Regions from separate parts of the Scandinavium lactucae genome, predicted to be linked through region 1. Evidence: predicted binding sites of a transcription regulator. Region 1 holds the regulator's gene; each other region holds the start of a gene.
The links. The regulator PurR, encoded in region 1, represses purine synthesis genes. The targets are predictions, from matches to a motif close to CANGCAAACGTTTGCNTG.

Region 1 (7,744 bases):
CCCGCCGGGCATATTCTTAATGGCTTGAAAACGCTTCTTCCGGCTGACGACGACCACTAAACAGCACCACCAACAGGGCAATACCGGCAATAATCGCGCCCATCACCGGCACAAAGCTGTAGCCGAGGCCGCCGGAAATTACCGCCCCGCCCGCCGCCGCGCCCAGCGCATTCCCCAGATTGAACGCCCCGATATTCACCGATGACGACAGGCCTGGCGCTTCATGGGCCACGCGCATGACGCGCATTTGCAGCGGAGGCACCACCGCGAAGGTCGCGGCACCCCAGATAACCATACTCACGGCCGCACCAATTTCACTCTGCGCCAGCCATGGAATCGACACCATGATAACAATCAGTAGCAGCAGGAAGCCTTTCAGCGTGCCGGTCACCGAACGGTCGGCAAACTTGCCGCCCAGATAGTTACCGAGCGAGAAACCCACCCCAATCAATACCAGCATCGCGGTAATAAACTGCGGGGATGCCGACGTCAGGCTATGCAACACGGGCGAAATGTAGGTGTACAGGGTGAACATCGCGCCTGCACCGAGCACGGTGGTCAACAGGGCCGTCAGCACCTGTGGACGCATCAGCACCGACAGTTCCTGTTTCACATTCGGGCGTTCACCACTGCTCCCTTTTGGCAGAGAGAACCACAGACTGAGCATCGCCACCAGGCCCAGACCAGCCGTTGCGAGGAACGACATCCGCCAGCCGATGGTTTCACCGAGCCAGGTTGCCGCCGGAACCCCGCCGATGTTGGCGATAGTCAACCCCATAAACATGGTCGCCACGGCGCTAGCCTGTTTGTGTTTCGGCACAACGCTGGCGGCCACCACCGAGCCAAGCCCAAAGAATGCCCCGTGGTTTAAGCTGGTAATAATGCGTGACAGCAGCAGCGTGGTGTAATCCGGCGCGATAGCCGAGAGCACATTACCAAGAGTGAAAATCGCCATCAGGAAAATAAGCGCATTACGCCGTGCGCGATGAGAGAGCAGCAGCGTCATCAGCGGTGCCCCGGCCATCACCCCAATGGCATAAGCACTGATCAACATTCCCGCCACGGGAATAGAGACATCGACGCCTTTGGCAATCACCGGCAGCAGGCCCATCGGCGAAAACTCCGTGGTGCCGATGGCAAACGCCCCTATCGCTAAGGCCAGCAGGGGAAAATTGATTTTCATGGTACGACTCCAGTCAGCCATCCGCCGGGAAGGGGGATGGTGCAAAAACAGAAGTCAAAAGCATGACATCAATCACAAAAAAACAGAAGTAAACAAAATGGCAAAAGTTTTTTGCGAAATTGATAACAATCAGAAGGGAAATGAGAAGGAGGAAGAGATTTCTCCCTCCGGGTAAATCAGTGCAGTACGGCGGTCAGCCCGGCGGCCACGATCAGGGCCAGAGCAATTACGGTCGTCATTAAAGAGAACTTCAGGTCGGTACTCATCAATTTTTCTCCTTTTAATCCCCACAACAAAAGTGAGCCTGCTCATTTTTGCACAATCATACGCAAAAATCTCGCAGGTTTTCGGCGCATAACGATTTTTCTCTTTCCCTTTCCGTAAGAATCAGACAAAATTCCACGCTAATTTAAAAGCGTAGCAGCCATTGACCCCCTCCCGTCGTTCTGTGTCGTTTCCCGGCGTACCGCAATTCAAATGAATTGTATCCAGGGTGTGTAAAGGCAAACGTTTTCGTGTCGATAATCAGGCGTAAGGAAAGGGTCTGGAGTGAGAACGAATGGCAACAATTAAAGATGTAGCGAAACGCGCAAACGTTTCCACTACAACTGTATCACATGTAATTAACAAGACTCGCTTCGTGGCGGAAGATACCCGCAACGCGGTATGGGCAGCCATCAAAGAACTGCACTACTCGCCAAGCGCCGTGGCGCGCAGCCTGAAGGTCAATCACACCAAGACTATTGGCCTGCTGGCGACCAGCAGCGAAGCAGCCTACTTTGCCGAGATCATTGAAGCCGTTGAAAAAAGCTGCTTCGAAAAAGGCTATACCCTGATTCTGGGGAACGCCTGGAACAACCTCGAAAAGCAGCAGGCGTATCTGTCGATGATGGCGCAAAAGCGCGTCGATGGTCTGCTGGTGATGTGTTCGGAGTACCCGCAGGCGGTGCTCGACATGCTGGAAGAGTATCGCCACATCCCGATGGTGGTGATGGACTGGGGCGAATCGAAAGCCGATTTTACCGACTCCGTGATTGATAATGCTTTCCAGGGCGGCTATTTGGCCGGACGTTATCTGGTCGAACGTGGTCACCGTGAAATCGGAGCGATCCCAGGCCCAATGGAGCGTAACACCGGAGCGGGTCGTCTGGCGGGCTTTATGAAAGCGATGGAAGAAGCGCAGATTAACGTGCCTGAAAACTGGATCGTGCAGGGCGACTTCGAACCGGAATCCGGTTATCGCGCAATGCAGCAGATCCTTGCGCAACAGCCGCGCCCTACCGCCGTCTTCTGCGGCGGCGACATCATGGCGATGGGTGCCCTGTGTGCCGCTGACGAGATGGGTTTACGCGTGCCGCAAGATATTTCAGTGATCGGTTACGATAATGTGCGCAACGCCCGTTTCTTTACCCCGGCGCTGACCACCATTCACCAACCGAAAGATTCGCTGGGCGAAGCCGCTTTTGACATGCTGCTCGACAGGATCGTCAACAAGCGTGAAGAGTCGCAGTCGATTGAGGTGCATCCACGCCTGATCGAACGCCGCTCGGTAGCTGACGGTCCGTTCCGCGACTATCGCCGCTAATCACCTCTCAGGGGCCGGTTATTCCGGCTCCTGCAACCACTCTTTATTCAACGTTTCACTGTCCCCCAGATAGTCCAGCAGCCAGCTTAACGCCGGTGACATGTCATTTTGTTGCCAGGTCAGACAACACGCTGCATCCGGGAACGGATTTTCCAGCTCCAGCGCCACCCACTCCCCGCTGTCGATATACGGTCGGGCAAAGTGCGTAGGCACCATTCCGGCGCATAAACCGGCAGACAAACAGGTCGCGGACGACTCCCAGTCCGGCACGACAATCCGTTTCTGGTTATCCAGCAGCCAGGTGATGCGTTTTGGCAATGAGCGCGAGGTGTCTTCGCGCACCAATGATGGCCAGTTGCGCAACACGTCATCACTCAGCGGACCGCGCATTTGCGCCAGCGGATGTCGGCTGGAGACCACACAGTTCCAGCTCAGCATTCCCATATCGCGAAACGCGTAACGTCCTCCGACCGGAATGGCCTGCGTGGCACCAATCGCCAATTCGACACGGCCGTCAGATAACGCATCCCACACGCCGTTAAATACTTCCTGGAACACACACAGTTCGACATCCTGAAAGTGGCGATAAAAATCGACAATCATTTGCCGGGTGCGCTCCGGACGGACGATGTTATCCACCGCAATCGCCAGACTACCGCGCCAGCCATTGGCAATTTGCTGGCACTGCTGACGGGTGATCTGCATTTTTTTGATAACAGACCGTCCCTCCTTCAAAAACCACGCCCCGGCGGGCGTTAATTCGACGTCGCGATGCCGTCGTTCAAACAACGGAACCGCCAGCCACTCCTCCAGCTGACGAACGGTATAGCTGACCGCAGAAGGCACACGGTGCAACTCCTGCGCGGCGGAGGTAAAGCTGCCGTTACGCGCCACGGCGTCCACGACTTCAAGCGAATATTCTGACCACATAGGCTGCCTGCAAAAAATTTGATTCCACCAGACAAATATTAGCGTTTCACAAGCGAAGTTGCACTCCCTACACTCTGCTGCCATGTACACCTGCGACGAGAAATAGAATGAACAATATTCCTGGTAAAGGATTTTTATGCTGGCTAGCGGGCCTAAGCGTGCTCGGTTTTCTGGCGACCGACATGTATTTGCCCGCGTTTGCGGTAATTCAGAATGATTTACAGACCCCGGCGGCAGCGGTTAGCGCCAGCCTGAGCCTGTTCCTGGCCGGGTTTGCGTTTGCTCAGCTGCTGTGGGGACCGTTATCCGACCGATATGGTCGGAAACCTATTCTGCTGATCGGCCTGGCCATTTTTGCCATTGGCTGTATTGGCATGCTGTGGGTGCGTGATGCCACTACGCTGCTGGTGCTGCGCTTTATTCAGGCCTTCGGCGTGTGTGCCGCCGCCGTTACCTGGCAGGCAATGGTGACCGATTATTATCCGCCAGAGCGCACTAACCGCATTTTCGCGACGGTGATGCCGCTGGTCGGGCTTTCCCCTGCGCTGGCTCCGCTACTCGGAAGCTGGATCTTGCATCACTTCGAATGGCAGATGATTTTCGCCACTCTGTTTGCCATTACCCTGGTGCTGATGGTCCCGGCGCTGCGACTGAAAAAGCCGACGCAGAACGTGCCGCATAAAACAGAGAAAGCGCTGACCTTTATGACCCTGCTGCGCTCTCGCGATTATCGTGGCAACGTGCTGATTTATGCCGCCTGCTCTGCCAGCTTCTTTGCATGGCTGACCGGTTCACCGTTCATTCTTAGCGCTATGGGTTATGGCCCAACGGTGATTGGCCTGAGCTACGTGCCGCAAACCATCGCCTTCCTGGTCGGTGGCTACGGCTGTCGTGGCGCATTGCAGAAATGGAACGGTCAGCAGATGCTGCCGTGGCTGTTACTGGCCTTCGCGGTGAGCGTGGCGGGGACCTTTGCGGTAGGCCTGACCGCAGGCAGTTCTCTGACCGCCCTGCTGATCCCGTTCTGCCTGATGGCGATGGCCAACGGCGCGATTTACCCTATCGTGGTGGCTCAGGCGTTACGTCCGTTCCCACAGGCGACCGGACGTGCAGCCGCACTGCAAAACACCTTACAGCTCGGCCTGTGCTTCCTTGCAAGCCTGGTGGTCTCCACGCTGATTGCCACCCCGCTGCTGACTACCACCAGCGTGATGCTGTTCACCGTGGTCCTGGCGGGCTGGGGATATCGGATGCAATATGTTGCACAGCGTGATGAAAATGAAGGCACTGCACGTGAATCACACGCATAGTGTCGTTAGCAACTATGTAACAACTCAGTCATTAGTGTGCTAAGAATTTTTTATTGAATCACTCATTTTTGCGGCCTATACTGATTCTGCATCACATAATTACGATAAATATTAGCGATTAACGGGGGAACGGATCTCCCCCGTTTCCCCACGGATGGCCTTTCGGCAAGGGATATCTCCCTTCCTCTGTTCTACGTCGGATAGCAGACTCACGGCAACGTCCGTGAGAGTTCTCACATAACCAAAAAAGCGTCTACGCTGTTTTAAGGTTCTGATCACAAGCCGCGTGATGGAGAAGCTATGAGTTCATCGTGTATAGAAGAAGTAAGCGTGCCCAATGATGACTGGTATCGAATCGTCAACGAAATGTTGAGTCGGGCCGGTATCAGAATTAATGGTTCCGCTCCCTCAGACATCCGGGTTAACAACCCTCTTTTCTTTAAGCGCGTGCTACAGGAAGGGTCACTGGGATTAGGCGAGAGTTATATGGATGGCTGGTGGGAATGCGAACGGCTGGATCTGTTTTTTCAGCACGTTCTCCGCGCCGGACTTGAAAGCCAACTCCCCCGCCACCTCAAAGATACGCTGCGTGTCGCAGGCGCGCGTCTGCTCAATCTACAAAGTAAAAAACGTGCCTGGATAGTCGGTAAAGAACATTACGATTTGGGCAATGATTTGTTCAGTCGGATGCTCGATCCGTTCATGCAATATTCCTGCGCGTACTGGAAAGAGGCGCAAACTCTGGAACAGGCGCAAGAGGCCAAGCTGGATCTCATTTGCCAGAAACTACAATTGCAGCCTGGCATGCGAGTACTGGATATCGGCTGCGGCTGGGGCGGTCTGGCATATTATATGGCGAAAAACTACGGCGTCAGCGTGGTCGGGGTGACCATTTCTGCCGAACAGCAAAAAATGGCCCAGGCACGTTGTGAGGGGCTGGACGTGCAAATCCTGTTGCAGGACTATCGAGATTTGCAGGACCAGTTCGACCGCATCGTATCCGTTGGCATGTTTGAACACGTTGGGCCGAAAAATTACGCCACCTACTTTAACGTGGTGGATCGTAATCTGAAACCAGACGGCCTGTTCCTGCTGCACACCATTGGGTCAAAGAAAACGGATAATAATGTCGATCCGTGGATCAATAAATACATCTTCCCGAACGGCTGTCTACCCTCAGTTCGCCAGATTGCTATTGCCAGCGAGCCGCACTTTGTGATGGAAGACTGGCATAACTTCGGTGCTGATTACGACACCACACTGATGGCCTGGCATTCACGTTTTATAAATAGCTGGCCGGAAATTGCGGACAATTATTCAGAGCGTTTCAAAAGGATGTTCTCGTATTATCTGAATGCCTGCGCGGGGGCATTTCGCGCCCGTGATATTCAGCTTTGGCAGGTGGTTTTCACGCGCGGTGCCGAGGGGGGCTTACGCGTCGCACGTTAAAAAAACAAACCCCGGCAAGCCGGGGTTCTTTTTATTCGTCAGCGTTGAGCTGCTTTATCGCCGATTCTTTCGCGGCCAGCACACGCTCAACCGTGTCGACCACCGCCTGAGTTTGCGGATCAATCTCGATATTCACCTTCTCGCCTAATTTCTTCTTGCCAAGCGTGGTGCGCTGCAATGTTTCCGGAATCAGATGCACGCAGAAACGGGTGGGCGTCACTTCCCCTACCGTCAGGCTAATGCCATCAATGCCAATAAATCCTTTATACAGGATGTATTTCATGAGGGTCGAGTCCTGAACCTTAAACCATATCTGACGGTTATTTTCCGAGGTCAGGATTTTCGCTACGTCGGCAGTGGTCATGATATGGCCGGACATCAAATGGCCGCCAATTTCATCGTTAAATCGCGCCGCGCGTTCAACGTTCACCACATCACCTTCTTTGAGTTCGCCCAAATTGGTAATCCGCAGCGTCTCTTTCATCAGGTCAAAACTGATGTGACTGCCGTTAATTTCGGTTACCGTCAGGCAGCACCCGTTATGCGCAATGGACGCCCCGGTTTCAATTCCCTCGAGCATATGCTCAGGAATTTCAACCACATGGGTACGAAAGTTAGGTTTTTCGTCGATGGACACAATTTTAGCCGTGCCCTGAACGATTCCAGTAAACATGCCATTAACTCCTGTCTCTAAATCATCACCGTCTTTTATATCCCGAACAATAACAGTTGCGATCGTACCTTGCCAGTCAGGTAGTGCTCCCTGCCATTTTTTTGACTGGCTTAATACCCATTACTCGCTACAATATATTCGAAAATTCCTCTGCTCTTTCTTCTTGCTGCCCGTGTCGGCGGCTTTGTTAGTCTCTTCAACAATAACAATCAATAAAAGGTATTTACCCGTGCAAAAGTACGTTATTGAAGCGCGCCAGCTTCTCGCGCTGGCCATCCCGGTCATCATTGCGCAGGTGGCGCAGACCGCAATGGGCTTCGTCGACACGGTCATGGCGGGTGGCTACAGCGCCACTGATATGGCCGCCGTTGCCATCGGCACCTCTATCTGGCTCCCGGCCATTTTGTTTGGTCACGGCCTGCTGTTGGCTCTGACGCCGGTGATTGCCCAGTTGAACGGATCCGGACGTCGCGATCGCATCGGGCATCAGGTTCGCCAGGGATTCTGGCTCGCTGGATTTGTCTCAGTGCTGGTAATGGTCGTTCTGTGGAATGCCGGTTATATCATTCACGCGATGCATAATATCGACCCGGAACTGGCGGATAAAGCCGTCG
Region 2 (7,744 bases), on a different contig from region 1:
ATCAGCGGGGCGAAGAAATCGGCCAGTGATTTATCGCTCTGCATACGGATATCGGTCAGGCGCAGGCTGTCGACCAGCCAGCTACCATCGGCATTGCGTTTGGCGTTCCCGGTTAGCGAGCCGCGTGCGATATCGGCCCCCAGCGTGCCGAGCGTCACCACGCCATTGTCGATGCTGCCCTGCACCAGCACGTTGGTGGCCGGTATCCCGTTGAGGGTCATCGAGCCCGCGCTTATCTGAATTTGCGTTTGTTTCCCGAGCACGTTGCCGGCTTCTGGCATCCACGGCGATACGCCGCCGGTCACGCGCTGGGCGCTAAGATCCCAGTCGCTTTCTGGGCTGTTCAGTGCCATGTTGCTCAGTTGCAGGGTGTCGGCTTCAAACGGGAACGGCGCGTTGGACGGTGACAGGTTAAGGGTGCCATCCTGCAAGGTAATGGTATCGGCGTGCAACGGATCGGTGAGCTGACGGCTGCTCAGGCCAATCTCGACGCTTTTGGCAACCAGCGTCGCGGGCTTGCCATCGCGGCCAAAGGTGACGTTTCTCAGCAGGACATGTGAGGGAGAGGAAAAACGATGGTCCATTGCGTCGAAAGCGATGTGGTATTGGGTGTTACTGGAAATCCAGCCGCTGACCTCGCGTGCGCCCCAGCGTGTTTGCAGTAAAAAGTAAAACGCCACCACAACCAGCAGTAGAGCGATAAGCAGCCAGATCAGCAGCTTCCCGATAAATTTCATCGTCTTCCATCCAATGAAGGGCACATAAGGGAGTTATGCACGATTTGTGCGCAATCCTCAAGGAAGGATTCGTGTAATAAGGTTTCACGACGGCACCGATAGCGCCGCCGTGATGAGGATCAGTTCTTTTCTGGCGGGAAAACCAGGTTCAGAACAATCGCGGTGATGCCGCCTGCGGCTATGCCGGAAGAGAGCAGATTTTTCAGCCAGTCCGGCGCGAATTGCAGGATCAGCGGCTGTTGGGAAACGCCAAGGCCCACCGCCAGCGACAGGGCGATAATCAGGATTGCGCGGCGATTCAGCGGTTCGCGGGACACAATGCGCACCCCGGAGGCTGCGATGGTGCCGAACATCACCAGCGTCGCACCGCCCAGTACCGGCTCAGGAATGTGCTGCACGAACCCACTCACCGCCGGGAACAGGCCAAGCACGATCAGCATCAGCGCGACCACAAAGCCTACGTAGCGGCTGGCCACGCCGGTCAGCTGGATGACGCCATTGTTCTGGCCGAAGCAGGAGTTCGGGAAGGTGTTGAAGATGGCGGACACGCAGGAGTTCAGGCCGTTGGCCAGCACGCCGCCTTTCAGACGTTTCATGTACACCGGGCCGGAGACCGGCTGCTCAGACACATCGGAGGTGGCGGTAATATCGCCGATGGTTTCCAGGGAGGTGATCATGAACACCAACATCAACGGCAGCAGTAGGTTCCAGTCGATCCCGAGACCATAATAGAGCGGGGTCGGCACCATGATTACCGGGCTATTGGTCGGTGTGGTTTCCGGCAACATGTCCAGCAGCCAGGCCGCGGCATAGCCTGCCGCCATTGCGATAACCAACGATGCGATGCGCAGGTACGGGTTACGTTGACGGTTTAGAACAATGATGATTGCCAGCACGATACCCGCCAACAGCAGGTTTTTTGGTGCGCCGAACGTGTGATCGGCCATCGCCGCATAGCCGCCGCCGATGGACGTCAGGCCCACCTGAATCAGCGACAGGCCGATAATCATCACCACCACGCCGGAGACCAGTGGAGTGATAATGCGGCGCGCCAGATGCAGCACCCGGGAGAGCGCCATTTCGGTGAAGCTTGCCAGCATTAAGGTGCCAAACAGGGCGGCCATCATGGTTGGCACATCTGCGCCGCCGGTTTTCAGCGCGGTGCCGCCCATGATCAGCGGAGCCACAAAGTTGAAGCTGGTGCCCTGAATCGACAACAGTCCGGAGCCAACCGGGCCCCACGCTTTAATCTGGATTATCGACGCCACACCGGAAGCGAACAGCGACATGCTGATGATGTGCTGCGTATCTTCGGCGGGTAAGCCGAGCGCCTGGCAAATCAGCAGGGCGGGAGTAATAACCGCCACGAACATCGCCAGCAGGTGCTGGAAAGCAGCGAACAGGGTCTGTGGCAGCGGAGGTCGGTCTTCAAGACGGTAAATAAGCTCGCTGTTCTGCATCTGCGCAATCGGTTGCGCATTTTCAGCTTCGATGGTGTTCACTGACATTTTCAGAGGCAATCCCGTGTGGAAAAGGGGGGATTTTAGCGAACTGCCAGGTAAAAGCAAACGGTTGCTTTCAATATATTAAGGACGAATAAGGAAGCAGATTTTTATGCTGTTTTTGCTGCTTTTGTCGCAAATTCCACCGCTTTGATTATTTTTCTCTGTCATTTTTCACTGCGTTTTGCGTAAAATTCGGCTCCTGATGATAAACGATGAGAACTTTTCGCCGCAGGACGTCACATCGCGTGATATTGGATTATGCGCTAACAAGGAGCTTTTATGTTTCATCTCGATACCTTATCGACGCTTGTTGCGGCAACGCTGGTGTTGCTGTTAGGACGCAAACTGGTCCATACCGTTCCCCTCTTCAAGAAATACACCATCCCTGAACCGGTTGCGGGCGGCCTTCTGGCTGCGCTGGCGCTACTGGTGCTGAAAAAAAGCATGGGCTGGGAAGTCGATTTCGACATGAGCCTGAAAGATCCACTGATGCTGGCATTTTTTGCCACGATCGGTCTGAACGCTAATCTCTCGAGCCTGCGCGCGGGCGGTAAAGTGCTCGGCACCTTCCTGATTGTGGTGGTCGGGCTGCTTTTAATGCAGAACGCCATCGGCATCGGCATGGCGAAAATGCTGGGGCTGGATCCGCTGATGGGTCTGCTGGCCGGGTCGATTACGCTGTCTGGCGGTCATGGGACCGGCGCGGCGTGGAGTAAGCTGTTCGTCGAGCGTTACGGCTTTGCCAATGCCACCGAAGTGGCGATGGCCTGCGCGACCTTTGGTTTGGTGCTGGGGGGCCTGATTGGCGGCCCGGTGGCGCGTTATCTGGTAAAACACTCATCTACGCCGGACGGGAATCCGGACGATCAGGCGGTGCCGACCGCGTTCGAAAAACCGGACGTGGGCCGCATGATCACCTCCCTGGTGATGATTGAAACGATCGCCATGATCGCCATCTGTCTGACGCTCGGTAAAATTGTGGCGCATTGGCTGGTGGGCACCACTTTTGAGTTGCCGACCTTCGTCTGCGTACTGTTTGTTGGGGTTATCCTCAGCAACGGTCTGGCGCTGCTGGGCTTCTATCGCGTGTTTGAGCGTGCGGTGTCGGTGCTGGGGAACGTGTCGCTGTCGCTGTTCCTGGCAATGGCGCTAATGAGTCTGAAGCTGTGGGAACTGGCATCCCTGGCATTACCGATGATTGCGATTCTGGCGGTGCAAACCGTGGCGATGGCGCTGTACGCGGTGTTTGTGACCTATCGTATGATGGGTAAAAACTACGATGCGGCGGTGCTGGCGGCGGGTCACTGTGGATTTGGTCTGGGCGCGACGCCCACGGCGATTGCCAATATGCAGGCGATCACCGAACGTTTCGGTCCGTCACACACGGCGTTCCTGGTGGTGCCAATGGTTGGCGCATTCTTTATTGATATCGTGAACGCGTTGGTGATTAAGCTGTATTTGTTGTTACCGATCTTCGGCTGAGGAACTGCCCGGCGGCGCTATCGCTTGCCGGGCAACCACACAATTTACTCGTGATCTTCCCACGCCATCGCGCGTTTGACCGCTTTCTGCCAGCCGCTGTAGCGATAGTTACGCTCGGTGGTTTCAATCCCCGGACGGAACTCACGTTCGATTACCGCTTTTTCCTTCAGCTCATCCAGATTTTGCCAGAACCCTACCGCCAGACCGGCGAGATACGCCGCGCCCAGCGCCGTCACTTCACGCACTTCAGGTCGCTCAACGCGGGTGCCTAAAATGTCTGACTGGAACTGCATCAGGAAGTTATTGGCAACCGCACCGCCGTCCACGCGCAGGGCGTGCAGACGAATACCGGAGTCAGCCTGCATTGCTTCCAGCACGTCGCGGGTCTGATAGGCGATAGACTCCAGCGTGGCACGAATGATGTGGTTCGAGTTCACGCCGCGGGTCAGGCCGAAAATTGCGCCACGGGCGTACGGGTCCCAGTACGGAGCGCCGAGGCCGGTAAATGCGGGCACTACGTATACGCCGTTGGTGTCGTTCACTTTAGTGGCGAAATATTCGGAATCGAACGCGTCGTTAATCAGCTTCATTTCGTCACGCAGCCACTGAATGGAGGCCCCCGCCATGAACACCGCGCCTTCCAGCGCATAGTTCACTTCCCCGCTCGGGCCGCAGGCGATAGTGGTCAGCAGGCCGTGCTCGGATTTCACCGCGGTTTCCCCGGTATTCATCAGCATAAAGCAGCCAGTACCGTAAGTATTTTTCGCCATCCCTTCTTTGACGCACAGTTGGCCGAACAGCGCCGCCTGCTGGTCACCGGCAATCCCGGCGATAGGAATACGCGTCCCGCCTTTACCGCCGATGTTGGTCTGACCGTACACTTCGGACGATTTGCGCACCTCCGGCAGCATGGCGCGTGGGATGTCCAGCGCCTCGAGCATTTTGTCGTCCCAGTCCAGCGAATGGATGTTGAACAGCATGGTACGCGAGGCGTTGGTGTAGTCGGTGACGTGCACCCGGCCCTGGGTCATGCGCCAGATAAGCCAGGTGTCGACGGTGCCGAACAGCAGTTCACCGCGTTTGGCACGCTCACGTGAACCTTCCACGTGGTCGAGGATCCACTTCACTTTGGTCCCGGAGAAATACGGGTCGATAACCAGGCCTGTGGTGCTGCGAATGTAGTCTTCCATCCCATCGCGTTTGAGCTGCTCGCAGATTTCTGCGGTGCGGCGGCACTGCCAGACGATGGCGTTGTAAATGGGCTTGCCGGTTTCTTTATCCCAAACGATGGCGGTTTCACGCTGGTTGGTTATCCCAATTGCCGCTACCTGGTCGGAATTGATATCGGCTTTCGCCAGAACTTCAATCAGGGTGGAGCTTTGGGAGGCCCAGATTTCCATCGGGTCATGCTCGACCCAGCCTGGTTTTGGGTAAATTTGGGTGAATTCGCGCTGTGAAACGCTGACGATATTGGCGTCGTGATCCATGACAACGGCGCGGGAGCTGGTTGTACCCTGGTCGAGGGCAACGATGTATTTTTTGTCAGTCATAATGCTTTGTCCCGTAGTCAGTTACAGCGAAGCTTTGTGTTGAGTGGTGCTGGCGGTGGTTTCTTTCTCTTCCACCACACAGACGTCGCACGGCAAATGGCGGCCAATCAGCTTGCGATAGCCGAAAGCACCCAGCGATGCGCCGACAATCGGTGCGAACAGCGGCACCACGAAATACGGAATATCTTTCCCGCCGGTGAAGGCCATTTCACCCCAGCCTGCAAGCCAGGCGAAGGTTTTCGGACCCAGGTCACGGGCCGGGTTCATCGCAAAGCCGGTCAGCGGCCCCATTGATGCCCCGATCACCGCAATCAGCAGGCCGATTAACAGCGGTGCCATCGGGCCACGCGGCACGCCGTTGCCGTCATCCGTTAGTGCAAGAATCACGCCCATCAGGATAGCGGTAATGACCATTTCTACCGCGAAGGCCTGCACAAAATTGATATGTGGGTTCGGGTAAGTAGAGAAAATGCCTGCCAGATCCAGACTTTCAACGCTGCCGCGCACCATATTGTGCGTGTGTTCGAAGTCGATGAAAAGATTGTAATAAAGCCCGTAAACTAACGCCGCTGCGCAAAACGCGCCGGCAAACTGAGAAATGATAAAGGGAGCAACTTTACGCCCGTCGAAACAGGCAAACAGCCAGAGTGCGATGGTCACCGCCGGATTGAGATGTGCGCCGGAAACCCCTGCGGTCAGGTAAATGGCCATCGCCACGCCCAAGCCCCAGATAATACTGATTTCCCATTGACCGAAGCTCGCGCCTGCAACTTTTAACGCAGCAACGCATCCCACACCGAAGAAGATCAACAACCCGGTACCAAGGAACTCGGCAATGCACTGGCCTTTTAAGGTTGATGTTTGACTCATGATCGGATCCTGAAGACTGATTATTGTGAACGTTTATTGTGAACATGGTGGCCGAAGACGACCATGCTGCCATGTAGGCATAGTGTTAATTTATCGTTAACGAACAAAAACGAGAAATATCGAAATCAAATTCTGTGTGCCCCGTCAATAAAATGAGCGTTATCGCGCGAAAAAGTGCGTGGTTTGACCATTCGATCTCCGTGTGTAGAACCATTTTCTTAACGAATGGATTAACAATTTAGGGGGATTTGCGCCGAATGCGCCAGGTATAGACTGAAAAGTGTTGCAAACCACGATCCGTGCGCCCTGGCGCTGGACAGCAGGTGCTGCGCTCCATACAATCGGATGCATAGTAGTGCGCACATTTTCGTTAAGGCGTCGCCGGGGTTCCGGGACGAGATCAACGCCTTGCAAATTCAGGAGAGGTATGACGATGTCATTAGAAGTGTTTGAGAAACTGGAATCTAAAGTACAGCAGGCGATTGATACCATCACCCTGCTGCAGATGGAAATTGAAGAGCTGAAAGAAAAGAACAACGCGCTGTCGCAGGAAGTACAGAACGCACAGCACGGTCGTGAAGATCTTGAACGCGAAAACAACCAGCTGAAAGAACAGCAGCACGGTTGGCAGGAACGTCTGCAGGCGCTGCTGGGCCGCATGGAAGAAGTGTAATCTTCATTCCCTTCCCCTTTCAGTGGGGAAGGGAAATTTATACTATCAGGCCTTTTCCTGGCGATATGACGAGCCATACGCGCTGTAGCCGTAACGGTAGTCGCTGCTTTTCCTTCTCTTCACGCCGTTCAGGATCCACCCCTGCACTTCGATGCCGTTTTGCTTAAAACGTCGGATGCAGACCTCAACCTCTTTCACCGTATTCAATTCAAAGCGCGCCACCATCAAGATAGTATCCGCATGATGACCCACAATCGTTGCATCCGTCACCGCCATCATCGGTGGGGTATCAATGATAATCAGATCATAGCGTGAAGATGCGGTGTCGAGCAGTTCCCTGAAGGCGGGGCTCGTCAGCAACTCAGCCGGATTGTTGGGGACATGGCCGCGAGAAAGATAGTCCAGCCCGATATCGGGCAGTGAAATCACGCTCTTTTCAAAGGTACTGGTCCCCTGCAGGATATCTGCCAGTCCGCCGCTTTCCTCCAGACCGAACAATTTGTGCAAATAGCCTTTGCGCATATCCGCATCAATCAAAAGCACCTTTTTCTGCGTTTGCGCAATGACTGCCGCCAGGTTGCTGCTGATAAATGTTTTGCCCGCGCCAAGGCTGACGCCTGAAATCATCAGCACGTTATTTTTCGCCTCCATCATGGTGAAGTACAGGCTGGTACGCAGGCCGCGAAGGGTCTCAATGGCCATATCTGCGGGATTGTTGATGGCCAACACCAGACTGGCTGTTCCTGTTCGGCTGTTGATATTTTTTTTGCGCTGCCACTCGGAGTGGGGAATGCTGGCAAACACGTTGATGCCTCTCTCTTCCAGCTGTTCCTGAGAGCTAATTCCCTGATGAAGAGAGAATTTCAACAGCACAATCGCTGCGGAAACCATGGCTCCCAGCATCATGCCAACCACCACAATAATCGT
Region 3 (7,744 bases), on a different contig from region 1:
ACCACCCTTGCCTCCTCCGCCTGATGGTCAACTCCTTGAGCCACTCAGCGATGCGGCTGCACGCCACGGGATGACCATTGTGGCCGGGATGCCGGTTGAAATGAACGGTCAACGCTGCAAAGGGGTGGCTATTTTTGTGCCCAACGGCACCGCGCCACTCACATTGCAGCAGGGCCAGGGAACTTGCCTGACACCGAATACCCATCACATTAGCGTCCTGCCCCCTGAAGCGAAAGGCCACGAGCTTGACTCGAACGCCGCGCTGCTGGCGACCGGCACCTGCACCACCGACTTCCAGCAACAACAATCCGGACAGCACCTCCAGCGCCTGGCCCATCGCTACGGCATTGCAGTGCTGAAATCCAACTATGCAGACGGCAGTGCGCTGTGGGATGAAAACGGACAGCTGATCGTTCGCGCCGACAGCGGTGAAGTGCTGCTAACCGGACGACAGTATGACGGAGGTTGGGAAGGCGATATCATTCCGCTCAGTGAAATCTTCTGCGCCATTGACGAAAGCCTCTGTGACGCATAACCTGCCTCTTTTTAGCCGGGAGAGCAGCATGTTACGCGTTATCGATACGGAAACCTGTGATTTACAAGGAGGCGTGGTTGAAATCGCCTCGGTGGACATCGTTGACGGCAAGATAACCAATCCCATGAGTCATCTGGTGCGCCCGGACAGGCCCATCAGCCCGCAGGCGATGGCCATTCATCGCATCACCGAAGAGATGGTGGCCGATAAACCGTGGATTGAGGATGTGGTGCCGCATTATCAGGGCAGCGCATGGTACGTGGCACACAATGCCAACTTTGACCGCCGCGTATTGCCGGAAATGAACGGCGAGTGGATATGCACGATGAAGTTGGCCCGCCGCCTGTGGCCGGGCATTAAGTACAGCAATATGGCACTGTATAAATCGCGCAAACTTAACGTGGCCACGCCGCCGGGTTTGCATCATCACCGCGCGTTATATGATTGCTACATCACCGCCGCGCTGCTGATTGATATTATCAATGTCTCCGGCTGGAGCGCCGATCAGATGGCCGATATCACCGGTCGCCCTGGGTTGATGACCACCTTCACCTTCGGTAAATATCGCGGGAAACCGGTGGCGGAGATTGCCGAGAAAGATCCCGGCTACCTCCGCTGGCTGTTCAATAATCTCAACTCAATGAGCCCTGAACTGCGTCTGACGCTAAAACACTGGCTGGGTGAGTAACTATCGCGGTGCCTGGCCCGGCAACGTGCCCTGGGCCAGCGCGATCAGGAACGTGAATTCCATCGCCACCCCTTCATAGCTTTTAAAGCGCCCCGACTTACCGCCGTGCCCGGAATCCATATCGGTACACAGTAACAGTAGATTATCGTCAGTTTTCAGCTCGCGCAGTTTCGCCACCCATTTTGCTGGCTCCCAGTATTGCACCTGGGAATCGTGTAGTCCGGTCGTGACCAGCAGATGCGGATACGCCTTTTTCTCAACGTTGTCATACGGGCTGTAGCCTTTCATGTAGTGGTAATACTCAGGGTCCTGCGGATTGCCCCACTCCTCAAACTCTCCGGTGGTCAGCGGGATAGACTCATCGAGCATGGTGGTCAGGACATCAACAAACGGCACCTGGGCTATCACGCCGTGGAACAGATCGGGACGCTGGTTGATAGCCACTCCCATCAGCATCCCGCCCGCGCTGCCACCCATGCCGTAGCAGAGTGACGGATTGCCATAGCCCTGCGCCAGGAGTGCGTCGCAGACGTCGAGATAGTCATTAAAGGTGTTGTTCTTTAGCAGGAACTTTCCGTCTTCATACCACTGCTGCCCCAGCTCACCGCCGCCGCGAACGTGGGCGATGGCAAAGACGAAGCCGCGATCGAGCAGGCTTAATCGGCTGCTGCTGAAATCCGCATCCATGCTGGCACCGTAAGAGCCGTAGCCGTACACCAGCAGTGGATTGTTGCCCTGGCGGAAATGTTCGCGGTGATAAACCAGTGACACCGGCACTTCGACGCCGTCCCGGGCTTTGATCCATAAATGTTCACTGCGATAACGACTGGCATCAAATCCGGTCACTTCCTGCTGCTTAAGCACGGTGCGCTCCCCGGTATCCATGTTCAGTTCGAACAACGTATCCGGTGTGGTCATGGAGGAATACCCGTACCGCAGACGCGAAGTGTCAGGCTCAGGATTGTACGCCAGCCAGGTAACATACGCCGGGTCGTCAAAGGCTATTCCGATGGATTCACGCGTTTTACGGTTGATCTGCCGCAGGCTGGTCAGCCCATGCTGACGCTCTTCCACCACCAGCCAGTCAGTAAATAGCGTAAAGCCCTCCAGCATCACGGCGTCGCGCGGCGGGATCAGCGCTTCCCAACGCCTTTCATCGCGTACCGGGGTGCGATACAGACCGAAGTTTTTACCGTCGCGATTCGAGCGCAGGTAAAAATTGTGCTGGAAATGATCGAGGCTGTATTCGTGGTCTTTCCGACGTGGCAGGAAGCACAGCGGCTGCGCATCCGGCAACTCGGCATCAAGCAACAGTACTTCACTGGTGGTGGCGCTCGCCAGATGGATAATCACATAGTGCTTTGAACTGGTTTTATGCAGGCTGACGTAAAACGTGTCGTCTTTCTCTTCATACACCAGCTCGTCCGCTGTCTCCGGCATCCCGACGGTATGTCGCCAGACCTGATACGGCAGCAGCGTGGTTGGGTGTTTTCGCACGTAATACAGCGTCTGTGAATCATTCCCCCAGACAAAACCCGGCTCGACGTTTTCCAGCGTCTCAGGATACCAGTTATCGTTCTCCAGATTTCTGATACGCAGGCCATACTGGCGACGGGACAGATAATCTTCCGTCAACGCCATCAGGGTGTTGTCGGGCGAAATGCCCAGCCCACCGAGCGTGTAGAACTCGCTGTGCGCCGCGCGCTGATTTCCATCCAGCAGCAGCTCCCAGTCGTTCCACTCCTCTTTCTGCACCGACTGACGCTGATAAATCGCGTACTCGCAGCCCGGTTCGTAAATCTGTCGGTAACGATAGCCGTTTTTGGCGTAAGGCGCGGACACCTCACGCTGTGGGATACGGTCGACAATTTCCTTGAGCACTTTGTCCTGCAGGCTACGCTGCGAGGCCATGACCTCATGCCCGTAGTCGTTCTCCTGCTTCAGGTACTCAAGCACGGCGGGCTGCGCGCGGTCGTCGTCACGCAGCCAATAGTAGTTGTCGACGCGGTTGTCGCCATGAAGGCTCATGGCGTGGGGAATACGTTTTGCTTTAGGTGGCATGTCATTGTTCTTCTGCAAATTACCTTACCCTAAGGGTGGCAAATGTGCAGAGCGATGCAAGCGAAACATGCCATTTGGTCGTTAAAGTGCCTGTTTTTGCGCTTTTAAATCCGCTTCAATGCCGTCGCGCACCTCTTGAGGAATTTTCAGCGCATCGCCGAGCGCGTTGAGATAGCTCCGCTCCATAAAGTGATCGATATTGATAGCGGCGCAGCTGAGGAAATAAAGCTCCAGGGCTTCCTCTTCATTGCGCACATCTTTCGCCAACCGGTGCGGATCTAAAGGCTGAGCGATCGCTTTCTCGACCAGTTCACGCCCCTGCGCTTCCACTCCGGCTTCTCGCATCTGCTGGTCAATCGCCGCACGCTCTTTCTCGTCGATGTGACCATCACTTTTCGCCGCAAACACCAGCGCCAGAATCAAACGCTCAGTGCGCACATCCAGCGGGCTGGTTTGCTGCCCATACTGTGGCTCGTCCTGGTGAGCCGTGCGAATCGTGTCTTTGTATTTATTCCATAACACAGTGCCTGCCACCGCCCCGCCGCCGACCAGCAGCGCGCCGGTGCCATATTTAGTCAGCAATTTACGTGACGATTTACTGGAGACCAGTAAACCGGCCAACCCACCGAGCGCCCCCGGCACCAGCAGTTTACTGAGGCCCTGCTCGCCCGATGGCTGAGCAGAGGAGGAAGATGATGATTGTCCGAGCAGTGATTGAAGCTGATTGAGCCAGTTTGCCATTTTTCCCTCACGACGCAGTGATAATTTCCTTAGCCTAAGCGAGACGATGTCAGGAAATGTCTGGCCTGGCTAAAGATGCGCAAAGTACCACGTTGCACCTTGGGCCAGGCAGCCACAAGACAGACGCAAACGTTTTCGTATATACTGACGTCCATTTTTTTACTGTGGAAATTCGTTATGACTGTACTAGGCACCGCGCTGCGTCCGGCGGCAACCCGCGTAATGTTATTGGGCTCTGGCGAGCTGGGTAAGGAAGTGGCTATTGAATGCCAGCGGTTGGGGATAGAAGTCATCGCCGTTGATCGCTATGCAGACGCACCTGCAATGCATGTGGCCCATCGCAGCCATGTCATTAACATGCTGGACGGGCAGGCGCTGAAGGCGCTGGTAGAGCAGGAAAAACCGCACTTCATTGTGCCGGAAATCGAAGCCATCGCCACCGATATGCTGATAGCACTGGAACAGGCGGGCCAAAACGTGGTGCCCTGCGCCCGCGCCACCAAGCTCACTATGAACCGCGAAGGGATTCGTCGCCTGGCGGCAGAAGAGCTTCGCCTGCCTACGTCGAGCTACCGTTTTGCTGACAGCGAACAGAGCTTTCGCGCGGCAGTGTCTGAAATCGGCCTGCCCTGTATCATCAAACCGGTAATGAGTTCTTCCGGGAAAGGCCAGAGTTTTATTCGCCGTGAAGATCAACTCGCGGCGGCGTGGGAGTACGCCCAACAAGGTGGACGGGCGGGTGCCGGACGGGTGATTGTTGAAGGCGTGGTGAATTTTGATTTTGAAATCACATTGCTGACCATCAGCGCGTTGGACGGCGTGCATTTCTGCGCCCCGATCGGTCATCGTCAGGAGGATGGCGATTACCGCGAATCATGGCAGCCCCAGCAGATGAGTGCCCTGGCCCAAGAGCGGGCGGAAAATATCGCCCGTGAAGTGGTGCTGGCGCTCGGCGGCCACGGTCTGTTTGGCGTGGAGCTGTTTGTCTGTGGCGATGAGGTGATTTTCAGCGAAGTATCGCCGCGCCCACATGACACCGGAATGGTAACGCTAATCTCCCAGGATCTGTCGGAGTTTGCCCTGCACGTTCGCGCGTTTCTGGGTCTGCCCATTGGAGCCATTCGCCAGTACGGTCCTTCTGCCTCGGCGGTGATCCTGCCGCAACTGACCAGTCAGAATGTTCGCTTTGATAACGTGGAAGCCTCACTGGGCGCGGGCGTGCAGTTACGTCTGTTTGGTAAGCCGGAAATTGACGGCACGCGTCGGCTGGGTGTGGCGTTAGCAACGGCTGATAATGTTGAATCGGCGGTTGAACGGGCAAAAGCCGCTGCAGGTGCGGTGATCGTTCTGGGATAAGTTGTTCAGGGGTAAAAAAGGCGGGGCGCATTAACGCGACCCGCCCTGTTTTCGGTTCAGCCAGGCAAACGTGATTACTTCGCGCCTTCAACCGCTTCGCGAGCAATTTTGGTGATGCGGTCGTAATCGCCCGCTTCCAGCGCATCCGCTGGAACCAGCCAGGAACCCCCGATGCACAGCACGCTTTTCAGTGCCAGGTAGTCGCGATAGTTCGCCGGGGAGATGCCGCCGGTCGGGCAGAAACGGATATGCGCGAACGGGCCTGCAATCGCTGCCAGCGCTTTGGTGCCACCGTTGGCTTCTGCCGGGAAGAATTTGAACTCTTTCAGACCGTAGTCCATGCCCAGCATCAGCTCAGACACGGTACTGATACCTGGGATCAGCGGAATGGTGCCTTCGGTTGCCGCTTTCAGCAGCGGCTCGGTCAGACCTGGACTAATCGCGAACTGAGCGCCCGCTTCGGTCACTTCTTTCAACTGCTGCACGTTAGTCACGGTACCGGCCCCAACGATAGCGTCCGGCACTTCCTTCGCGATAGCGCGGATGGCATCCAGGGCGCACGGCGTACGAAGGGTCACTTCCAGAACACGGACGCCACCTGCAACCAGCGCTTTTGCCATCGGCACCGCGTGTTCCAGTTTATTAACCACGATAACCGGGACAACCGGGCCGTTGGTCAGGATAGCTTCTGCACTTGTTTTCCAGTTTTTCATCAGAGTTTTTCTCTCGCCAGAATGATCAATCTTGTCGTATTAAAAAGTGATGCAGGTCGCGCCCTGCTCGGCACCGGAGAGATTCTCACGCAGTGCGCTAAACAGTTCACGCCCGGTCCCTACCCGTGATGCACTCAGGTCCGGCAGATGCGGTTTACGAGCAGCCAGTTCGGCTTCATCCACCAGCAGCGTCAGCTCGCCAGTTTGTCCATTGACGCGAATCATATCGCCGTCGCGAACTTTCGCCAGCAGCCCGCCGTCATACGCTTCGGGTGTGACATGGATGGCTGACGGTACTTTACCGGATGCGCCTGAGAGTCGTCCATCGGTCACTAATGCAATTTTGAAACAGCGGTCCAATAATACACCTAATGGCGGCATAAGTTTATGCAATTCTGGCATGCCGTTGGCTTTTGGTCCCTGAAGACGCACCACGACGACGCAATCTTTGTCCAGCAGGCCCGCTTCAAACGCTGGCAGCACGTCATGCTGGCTTTCAAACACCACCGCCGGGGCTTCAATTATTTGGTTCTCTACCGGCACGGCGGACGTTTTCATCACCGCCCGACCGAGGTTGCCGCTTAGCACTTTGGTGCCGCCGTGATGCGAGAACGGTTTATCAATGCTGGCGATCACGCTGTCATCCAGCGACGTCTCGGCCCCTTCACGCCAGTCCAGCTCGCCGTTATTGAGCCACGGCTCCATGGTGTAACGACGCAGGCCATGACCGGCGACGGTTTCTACGTCCTCATGCAACAGGCCGCCTTTCAGCAGTTCGCGCACCAGGACAGGTACACCGCCCGCTGCCTGGAAGTGGTTGATATCCGCCGGGCCGTTCGGGTACAGGCGTGCCATCAGCGGCACCACGTCAGACAGGTCAGAGAAATCATCCCAGTTGATGATAATCCCCGCCGCACGCGCCATCGCCACCAGATGCATGGTGTGGTTAGTGGATCCGCCGGTTGCCAGCAGCGCCACAATGCCGTTAACCACCACTTTCTCATCGAACATTTTACCCAGCGGCATCCATTCGTTGCCGTTGCCGGTCAAACGGGTGACCTGACGGGCAGCAGCGGCAGTCAATGCTTCACGCATTGGCGCATCCGGGTGTACGAACGACGACCCCGGGAGCTGCATGCCCATGAACTCAATAACCATCTGGTTGGTGTTCGCGGTTCCGTAGAAAGTACAGGTTCCCGGCGCGTGATAGGAGGCGGCTTCGGATTCAAGCAGCGCCATCCGGTCGACTTTACCTTCCGCGTACAGCTGGCGAATACGGACTTTTTCTTTGTTCGGCAGACCGCTGGCCATTGGGCCAGACGGAATGAATATTGACGGCAGATGACCAAACGACAGCGCGGCCATCGCCAGACCCGGGACAATTTTGTCACACACGCCGAGATACAGCGCACCATCAAACATGTTGTGAGACAACCCTACCGCCGCTGACATGGCAATCACTTCCCGGCTGAGCAGAGACAGCTCCATCCCATCCTGACCCTGGGTTACGCCATCGCACATAGCAGGTACCCCACCCGCCACCTGCGCTACGGCGTTGACGCCTTGCAGCGCTTTGCGGATAACGTCCGGGTAATGCTCGTAAGGCTGATGGGCGGAAAGCATGTCGTTATAGGAGGTAATGATGCCGAT
Region 4 (7,744 bases), on a different contig from region 1:
CATCCCGGTCACGTAGTTATCTACGCTCCCGGAAATGCGGGCAGTTGCCGCCTTGCTACAGCCAGAAATATTTTGGGCATATGGAGGAACGATGGACAACCTAAACCTAAACAAACACATTTCCGGCCAGTTCAACGCAGAGCTGGAACACATTCGCACTCAGGTGATGACCATGGGCGGGCTGGTGGAGCAGCAGTTATCTGATGCGATCACCGCGATGCACAACCAGGATCAGGATCTGGCCAAGCGCGTTATCGACGGCGACAAGCAGGTCAACATGATGGAAGTGGCGATCGATGAAGCCTGTGTGCGCATCATCGCTAAACGTCAGCCGACCGCCAGCGACCTGCGCCTGGTGATGGCTATCATCAAAACCATCGCCGAGCTGGAACGTATTGGTGACGTTGCGGATAAAATCTGCCGTACCGCGCTGGAGAAATTTTCGCAGCAGCACCAGCCGTTGTTGGTAAGCCTCGAATCACTGGGGCGTCACACCGTGCAGATGCTGCATGACGTCCTCGACGCGTTCGCGCGCATGGATCTTGATGAAGCGGTGCGTATCTATCGTGAAGACAAGAAGGTCGATCAGGAGTATGAAGGCATCGTGCGTCAGCTGATGACGTATATGATGGAAGACTCCCGCACCATTCCAAGCGTACTGACCGCCCTATTCTGCGCCCGTTCTATCGAGCGTATCGGCGATCGTTGCCAGAACATTTGCGAATACATCTTCTACTTCGTGAAGGGACAGGATTTCCGTCACGTCGGCGGCGACGAGCTGGACAAGCTGCTGGCCGGCAAAGATCCAAAAGAGTAGGTTTAAACCCTCTCCCCGATGGGGAGAGGGGGAATTTACCGGGTAATCTCCCAACCCCGCGCTTTCCACAGTCCTGGCAATTCATCCAGTGAGGTAAACGTCGTCACCTTCGGATGGTCGATCGGCTGATTATGCGGATCGGCGCAGAAGTAAAACACCTCCATCCCCGCCGCTACGCCGGACATCGCGCCCGCGCTCGAATCATCCACCAGCACGCAGTTCACCGGGTCGACGTTCATCGCTTTCGCCGCGTGATACATCAACGCCGGATCGGGTTTCCACGCCTGAATGTCATACCCGCTAAACAGCTTATCGGGAAAATGATGCAACAGACCGGTTTTGCCCAATGAATGCTGCATTTTGCTGACCGGACCGTTGGAGACGATACACATTGGCACCGTCATCGCGTCGAGCAACGTATTCGCCCCATCAATGACTTCCAGTTCGCTGTCGAACAGGCGAGCCACCTCGGCGCGATACACCGGCTCGAGGGTCTTTTTGTGCAGACTCACGCCATACTCGGCGTTAATGGTGTCGATGATCTCGTACAGCTTCACTCCTTTAAAGCGCTTAAAGATCTCTTCAAGCTCCAGAGTGATGCCAAATTCCCGGAACATGTGGACATAGGCCCGGGAGCAAATCACTTCGCTGTCGACGAGCGTGCCATCACAGTCGAAAAACACCGCTTCAATACTGGACATGCCGTTTCCTGTTGTCACAAGTTTAACGTTTACGTAATTCATTTTGCCCGACGCAATCGTTGCCGTATAAGCAAAATCAATGAAAAAAAGTGTGCTCTTACTCTCCCTATTGTCGCATTTTGGTATAGGATAGCGACGAATTTTCCCCTCCTTAGTTTGGAACCAGAAGATGAGCCAACAACAAACCACCCAGACGTCGGGTCAGGGTCTGCTTCAGCGCGTGTTTAAACTGCGCGAGCACGGAACGACGGCACGCACGGAAGTGATTGCCGGATTCACCACCTTCCTGACGATGGTTTACATCGTTTTTGTGAACCCACAAATTCTGGGCGTAGCTGGCATGGACACGAGCGCCGTCTTCGTCACCACCTGTTTGATTGCCGCCTTCGGTAGCATCATGATGGGTCTGTTTGCCAACCTGCCGGTGGCGCTGGCACCGGCCATGGGCCTGAATGCCTTCTTCGCCTTCGTGGTGGTGCAAGCGATGGGCCTGCCGTGGCAGGTCGGGATGGGCGCGATTTTCTGGGGTGCCGTTGGCCTGCTGCTGCTGACCATTTTCCGCGTGCGTTACTGGATGATTGCCAATATCCCGATGAGCCTGCGCGTGGGCATCACCAGTGGTATCGGTCTGTTCATCGGCATGATGGGCCTGAAGAATGCTGGCGTCATTGTTGCCAATAAAGACACACTGGTGAGCATCGGCAACCTGACCTCACACAGCGTACTGCTCGGGATCCTGGGCTTCTTCATCATCGCGATTCTGGCGTCCCGTAACATTCATGCGGCGGTGCTGGTCTCTATCGTGGTCACCACCCTGCTGGGCTGGATGCTGGGCGACGTGCATTACACCGGCATCGTATCGACGCCACCGGATGTGACTTCGGTTATCGGGCATGTTGATCTGGCTGGTTCCTTTAACCTCGGCCTGGCGGGCGTGATCTTCTCCTTCATGCTGGTCAATCTGTTTGACTCCTCTGGCACCCTGATTGGCGTGACCGACAAAGCGGGTCTCAGCGATGCCAATGGCAAATTCCCGCGCATGAAGCAGGCGCTGTACGTCGACAGTATTTCGTCCGTGGCGGGTTCCTTTATCGGCACCTCTTCCGTTACTGCGTACATTGAATCTACTTCCGGCGTGTCCGTCGGTGGCCGTACTGGTCTCACCGCGGTGGTCGTGGGCCTGCTGTTCCTGCTGGTGATTTTCCTGTCACCGCTGGCGGGCATGGTGCCGCCATACGCCGCCGCTGGGGCGCTGATTTATGTTGGGGTGCTGATGACCTCAAGCCTGGCGCGGGTGAAGTGGGAAGATCTGACCGAAGCCGTTCCGGCGTTTATTACGGCGGTGATGATGCCGTTCAGCTTCTCGATAACCGAAGGTATCGCGCTGGGCTTCATCTCTTACTGCGTGATGAAAATCGGTACCGGACGTTTCCGCGATCTCAGCCCGTGCGTGGTGGTGGTTGCCCTGCTGTTCGTCCTGAAGATTGTGTTCATTGATGCACACTAAGGCGCGATGACTGACACGAAAAAGGCCGGGAGCTTTCGCTTCCCGGCCTTTTTTATTACGCTTTCACCCGTCGGATGTAATCCCCGAACGCGGTCAGCTGACCGCTCAAGTGGTCACGCGTACTCTGATCAACCACCTCGCCCGTCTGCGGATCGACCTTATTCTGAATAACGCCGCCCATGAACTCTGGCTTGTTCATCACCATCGCATCCAGGAATACCAAAATCTGGCGCAGATGATACTGGCAGCGCGCGCCGCCAATTGCGCCCATCGAGCTGGTTTGAATCAGCACTGGTTTACCGGCCAGCGGCTGTTCCGGCAGGCGTGACAGCCAGTCGATGGCGTTTTTCAGACCGCCCGGCACCGAGTAGTTGTACTCCGGAGTGACGATAACTACACCATCGGCGTCACGAATTTGCGCGGCTAACGTCTCGACGGCTGGGGGGAAACCCTCTTCCTGCTGGATATCGGCATCGTACAGTGGAATGTCGCCAATCGACGGCAGCGCAGAAATGGCCATCCCCGCGGGTGCGAGGCCTGGCAGGGTGCGTGCCACCATCCCGTTAAATGAACCTTTGCGCAGGCTCCCCAATAACGTCACAACTTTTATCGCGTCGGACATGATTACTCCTTTATTTTTCATCATGATGAGTCAGTTCAGTATAAGGGCTTTTTCCGCCGGTAGGCTGGTAAAGCGCATCAGGCGCGCGGCGGGCTCACTGGCGCGCAGCTGCATATCCGGCAAACCGTGCCAGCCGTTTTTGCTGTCAAATTCCCAAACCTTCAGGCGTTCAATGGCAGGCGTGGCAGCGATAGACCACACCAGCACGTCCTCGGCGTCACAAATGGCCTCTATCTGCATCAATTTAGCGGCGCGCAGGCGGCCTGAACCCGGCAACAGCTGAAGCTGCTGCTGCGAGTCTTGATGAATATCACCGGTGAGTTTGAGGACGCTCTGACGCAAGGCCAGCAGCTGTGCGCGGGCTTCGTTCGGATCGGTCTGGTTTTTAATCCACAGATTTTCGTTACTGCTGAAAGGATAGGCGTCGGGCGCGGCCGGGCTGTGGAAACTGCGCGTCGCGCGCTGGAGTTCCATATCCAGACCACATTCACCTTCGGTGGTCAGCGCCACGCCAACGATATTCCCGGCGTAGGCGATAGAGAAACGCGGCTGGGTGCTGTCGCGAAACACCGGTTTGCCGTCCGGTCGGGTAATGATTTCCGGGAGTTCGCTGATGCCGTACAGCATAAACAGCAGTTCGGCGAGTAACGCCCGCGAGGCCAGGAATCGCGCCCGGCGATGCGCAGGCAGCTGGCGTGATTTATTGTGACAGGATGAGGAGAGTCGGACTGAGTGCAAATGCCCATCGGTAAGGATCCCTCTTGCAAAATGCGTTGCCATTATGTCGCTCCGTGATTAATGGTCAGTGGTACTGGAAACTCAGTCTCTATTATTGCCCAGGTTGATGAGGTTTTAATGTGGAATAAGGGCGATGAATAGTGATCGGTCAGCATATTTACATTTCCTTAGACGCAATAGCCCGCCAGGTCACACATTTCCCCGGCTAATCGCTAAGCACCCCGGATTGAAACGCTTCCCGGTACAGTTGCTTCAGCATCGACTTCATCCAAATAATCTTGGGATTATGGCCGTTGCGCTTATGCCACATCAGGGTGAACGGCACCGCCAGTTTCTGCATCTGCGCTTCGTCTAACGGCATCGCGCGCGTCACCAGTTTCAGGCCGTGCTGTTGATTATAGTGCTGACAGTAATAAGGTGCGGTGGCGAGCAACGAATGGTCGGGCTGCGCCGCCATAAACATCGAAGCCTCAAAGCCCGGCATGCTCAACGCAATCTGGCGCTGGTGGCCAGATTCATTCAACACTTCATCCAGCGCCCAGGTATCGCTTTTTTCCCAGCAGATGCTGATGTGCGGATAGCGCAGGAACGTCTCAAGATTCCACTCTTCCTGTAGTGCCGGGTGATCTTCCCGCAGATACACGCGGGGCACGTCGGTGAACAGCACTTCAAAATCGATAAACCACGGCAGCAGGCTGAGGGATTCCCGCGAGCGTGGATGGCTTTCCCGGCCGGTGAAGCCCAAATCCACCTCACCGCGCACAATCGCGTCCAGCGAATCGTAATCCCAGTTGCGTAGCCGCACGGTAGCCTGGGCATAGCGCTGGTGGATTTGTTGGGTCAGGGAATTAAACACGATCAGCATCAGCGGGGATTCCGCGGCCAGCTCGAAGGTTAGCCCGCGCGGGGTATCGTGATGCGGTTTATCCAACAACTGGTGGCTTATCTGCATCCAGTCGGCCAGATCCTGCTCCATGCTGACCGCCAGCGGTGTAGGATGCAGGCCGGTCGGGGTTTTGACAAACAGCGGGTCGTTAAACCAGTCGCGCAGTTTGGCCAGCGATTTGCTGACCGCAGACGGCGTGACGTTCATCCGTTTCGCCGTCTTGCTGACGCTGCGCTCCTGTAACAGAAGTTGTAGGCAAAAGAGTAAGTTAAGATCGAGACTGGTCAGGGATTTTTTCATTGTCCGGCGCGTCCGCGCGGGCGGAGACGAAGATGAGCAACAGGATGCAGACCATGCTACAGCTAATCAGTATCCCGATCAGCATATTCGACGCCCCGACGCCGAAAATGGCGGCCAGCCAGATATACAACGACGAACCGCACACCTGGGCAATACCGAGGACGGAACTTGCTACCCCAGCGCGCAGCGAGAAGGGGCCCAATGCCTGGCTCATGGTCACGCCGAACCCGAGTGAGAAGCCCGCGCAAATCAGCGTCAAGCCGAACAGCATTCCGGCGGCAGAGCTTGCTGACGCCAGTATCACCGCTGCCACAAAAAACAGCCCCTGGGCGGTTAGCATCAACGTGCGCTGGCGGAATAGCGACAGCGCAAACGGCGTTGAGAAGGCCACCAGCATACTCACCAGCGCGGTCAGCGCCATAATGGTGGAGTATTCGCCCCGGTCAAAATGCAGGACCTCCATCAGCAGGACCGGGGAGATATTCACGTAGGTGAGGATCGCGGTCACGCTGAGCGTCGTGATCGCCACGCGGCTGATAAAGAAGCGGCTGGTCAGGGATTCTGTCGTCGAAGATGACGCTGCGGCAGGAGCTGCGCGGGTGCCCGGATGGGTTTCTTTCAGCACCAGCGTCGACAGCAGGCAGACCATTATTCCCATTGCGACCATCACCCAGAACAGGCTTTGCCACGGGAATTTCATCATGATGAGATTGCCGAGAACCGGTGCCAACACCGGCACGATACAGGTGATGCCGTTCAGCAGCGACAGCACTTTCGCCCGACGACGGTTGTCCAGGGTGTCGCGCATAATGGCAAATGCCACCACGTAACAGCCCCCCGCCCCGATGCCCTGAATAAAGCGCCCGGCCAGGAACATATCGCTGGTGATCGCGTTGGCACACAGCGCGGAGGCCAGTGCAAAAACGATGGCACCGCAGATAGCCACCGGCTGTCGCCCGGCTTTGTCCGCAATGCGTCCGGCAATCAGCATTGCCGTGGCCATGCCCGCCAAATAGACTGAAAACGCGATATGCAGCTGCGCTTCGCTGGCCGAAAGATCCGCCGCGATACGGGGCAGGCCGACCAGATACATATCAATCCCGGAGGGATAAAGCAGAACCAGAGCAAAACTGCAAAACAGGAAGCGGGCCATAGATACCTCACAGGAAAGTTCGGCGAGGATACGGGGCTTTGGCGGCGGACACGAGTTGCCGTTTGGACAACAGTGTTTTCCAGAATGGAAAAACCCACCAGCGCGGTGGGTTTTACGGGAACGCCGACGGGCTTATTTGCCGATACAGAAGCTCGAGAAGATCCGGCCCAGCAGGTCATCGGAGGTAAATTCCCCGGTGATTTCGCTTAACGCCTGCTGTGCCAGACGCAGTTCTTCCGCCAGCAGTTCACCTGCCCAGGCACCTAACAGCTGCGCTTTGCCCTGTTGCAGATGGTTGGCCGCCGCTTCAAGCGCCTGCAAATGGCGACGACGGGCGAGGAACCCGCCTTCCATGTTGGTCTCAAAGCCCATGCTCTGCTTAAGATGGTTCCGCAGAATATCCACCCCTTCGCCCTGTCGGGCAGAAAGGCGGATCAGGGAATGACCGTTCATCTCGCTCAGGCCAACAACTTCCCCGGTAATGTCCGCTTTATTGCGCACTACGGTGATCGGCAGATTGGCCGGTAAACGGGCGATAAAGTCAGGCCAGATTTCCGCCGGGTCGACGGCGGACGTAGTGGTGCTGTCGACCATAAACAACACGCGATCGGCCTGTTCAATCTCCTGCCAGGCTCGCTCAATCCCGATCCGCTCTACTTCATCGCTGGCATCACGCAGCCCGGCGGTATCAATGATATGCAGCGGCATACCGTCGATGTGAATGTGTTCGCGCAGTACGTCGCGGGTGGTTCCGGCGATGTCGGTTACGATGGCGGCTTCACGGCCTGCCAGCGCATTTAGCAGGCTCGATTTCCCGGCGTTAGGCCGCCCGGCAATCACCACTTTCATCCCTTCACGCAGCAAGCTGCCCTGGCGCGCTTCGGCGCGAACGGCGTCAAGGTCGGCAATAACGGTGTTGAGCTGGGCTTCGATTTTGCCATCGGAGAGGAAATCTATTTCTTCGTCAGGGAAATCAATCGCCGCCTCGACGTAAATCCGCAGATGCGTCAGCGCTTCCAC

Region 2: the regulator PurR is predicted to act here: its motif matches at 2,299-2,316, upstream of SIK69_RS10045 (nucleobase:cation symporter-2 family protein).
Region 3: the regulator PurR is predicted to act here: its motif matches at 4,148-4,165, upstream of purT (formate-dependent phosphoribosylglycinamide formyltransferase).
Region 4: the regulator PurR is predicted to act here: its motif matches at 1,568-1,585, upstream of SIK69_RS10295 (NCS2 family permease).

The regions. Positions count from the first base shown of each region.
Region 1 is NZ_JAWXRD010000040.1:1,346-9,089, reverse strand. It holds gene SIK69_RS17680 (MFS transporter) at 17-1,183, opposite strand; gene cydH (cytochrome bd-I oxidase subunit CydH) at 1,360-1,449, opposite strand; gene purR (HTH-type transcriptional repressor PurR) at 1,743-2,768, shown strand; gene punR (DNA-binding transcriptional activator PunR) at 2,787-3,698, opposite strand; gene punC (purine nucleoside transporter PunC) at 3,806-5,008, shown strand; gene cfa (cyclopropane fatty acyl phospholipid synthase) at 5,309-6,457, shown strand; gene SIK69_RS17650 (riboflavin synthase subunit alpha) at 6,489-7,130, opposite strand; gene mdtK (MdtK family multidrug efflux MATE transporter) at 7,360-7,744, shown strand, end outside.
Region 2 is NZ_JAWXRD010000028.1:115,666-123,409, reverse strand. It holds gene SIK69_RS10050 (AsmA family protein) at 1-737, opposite strand, end outside; gene SIK69_RS10045 (nucleobase:cation symporter-2 family protein) at 857-2,245, opposite strand; gene gltS (sodium/glutamate symporter) at 2,522-3,724, shown strand; gene glpK (glycerol kinase GlpK) at 3,769-5,274, opposite strand; gene SIK69_RS10030 (MIP/aquaporin family protein) at 5,296-6,144, opposite strand; gene zapB (septal ring assembly protein ZapB) at 6,572-6,817, shown strand; gene SIK69_RS10020 (polysaccharide biosynthesis tyrosine autokinase) at 6,863-7,744, opposite strand, start outside.
Region 3 is NZ_JAWXRD010000027.1:95,365-103,108, forward strand. It holds gene SIK69_RS08480 (nitrilase-related carbon-nitrogen hydrolase) at 1-535, shown strand, start outside; gene exoX (exodeoxyribonuclease X) at 564-1,223, shown strand; gene ptrB (oligopeptidase B) at 1,224-3,284, opposite strand; gene SIK69_RS08495 (tellurite resistance TerB family protein) at 3,366-4,025, opposite strand; gene purT (formate-dependent phosphoribosylglycinamide formyltransferase) at 4,203-5,381, shown strand; gene SIK69_RS08505 (bifunctional 4-hydroxy-2-oxoglutarate aldolase/2-dehydro-3-deoxy-phosphogluconate aldolase) at 5,456-6,094, opposite strand; gene edd (phosphogluconate dehydratase) at 6,134-7,744, opposite strand, start outside.
Region 4 is NZ_JAWXRD010000028.1:165,481-173,224, reverse strand. It holds gene phoU (phosphate signaling complex protein PhoU) at 92-817, shown strand; gene yieH (6-phosphogluconate phosphatase) at 853-1,518, opposite strand; gene SIK69_RS10295 (NCS2 family permease) at 1,688-3,025, shown strand; gene SIK69_RS10290 (NADPH-dependent FMN reductase) at 3,081-3,647, opposite strand; gene SIK69_RS10285 (4'-phosphopantetheinyl transferase family protein) at 3,678-4,427, opposite strand; gene yidZ (HTH-type transcriptional regulator YidZ) at 4,591-5,571, opposite strand; gene SIK69_RS10275 (MFS transporter) at 5,540-6,724, opposite strand; gene mnmE (tRNA uridine-5-carboxymethylaminomethyl(34) synthesis GTPase MnmE) at 6,857-7,744, opposite strand, start outside.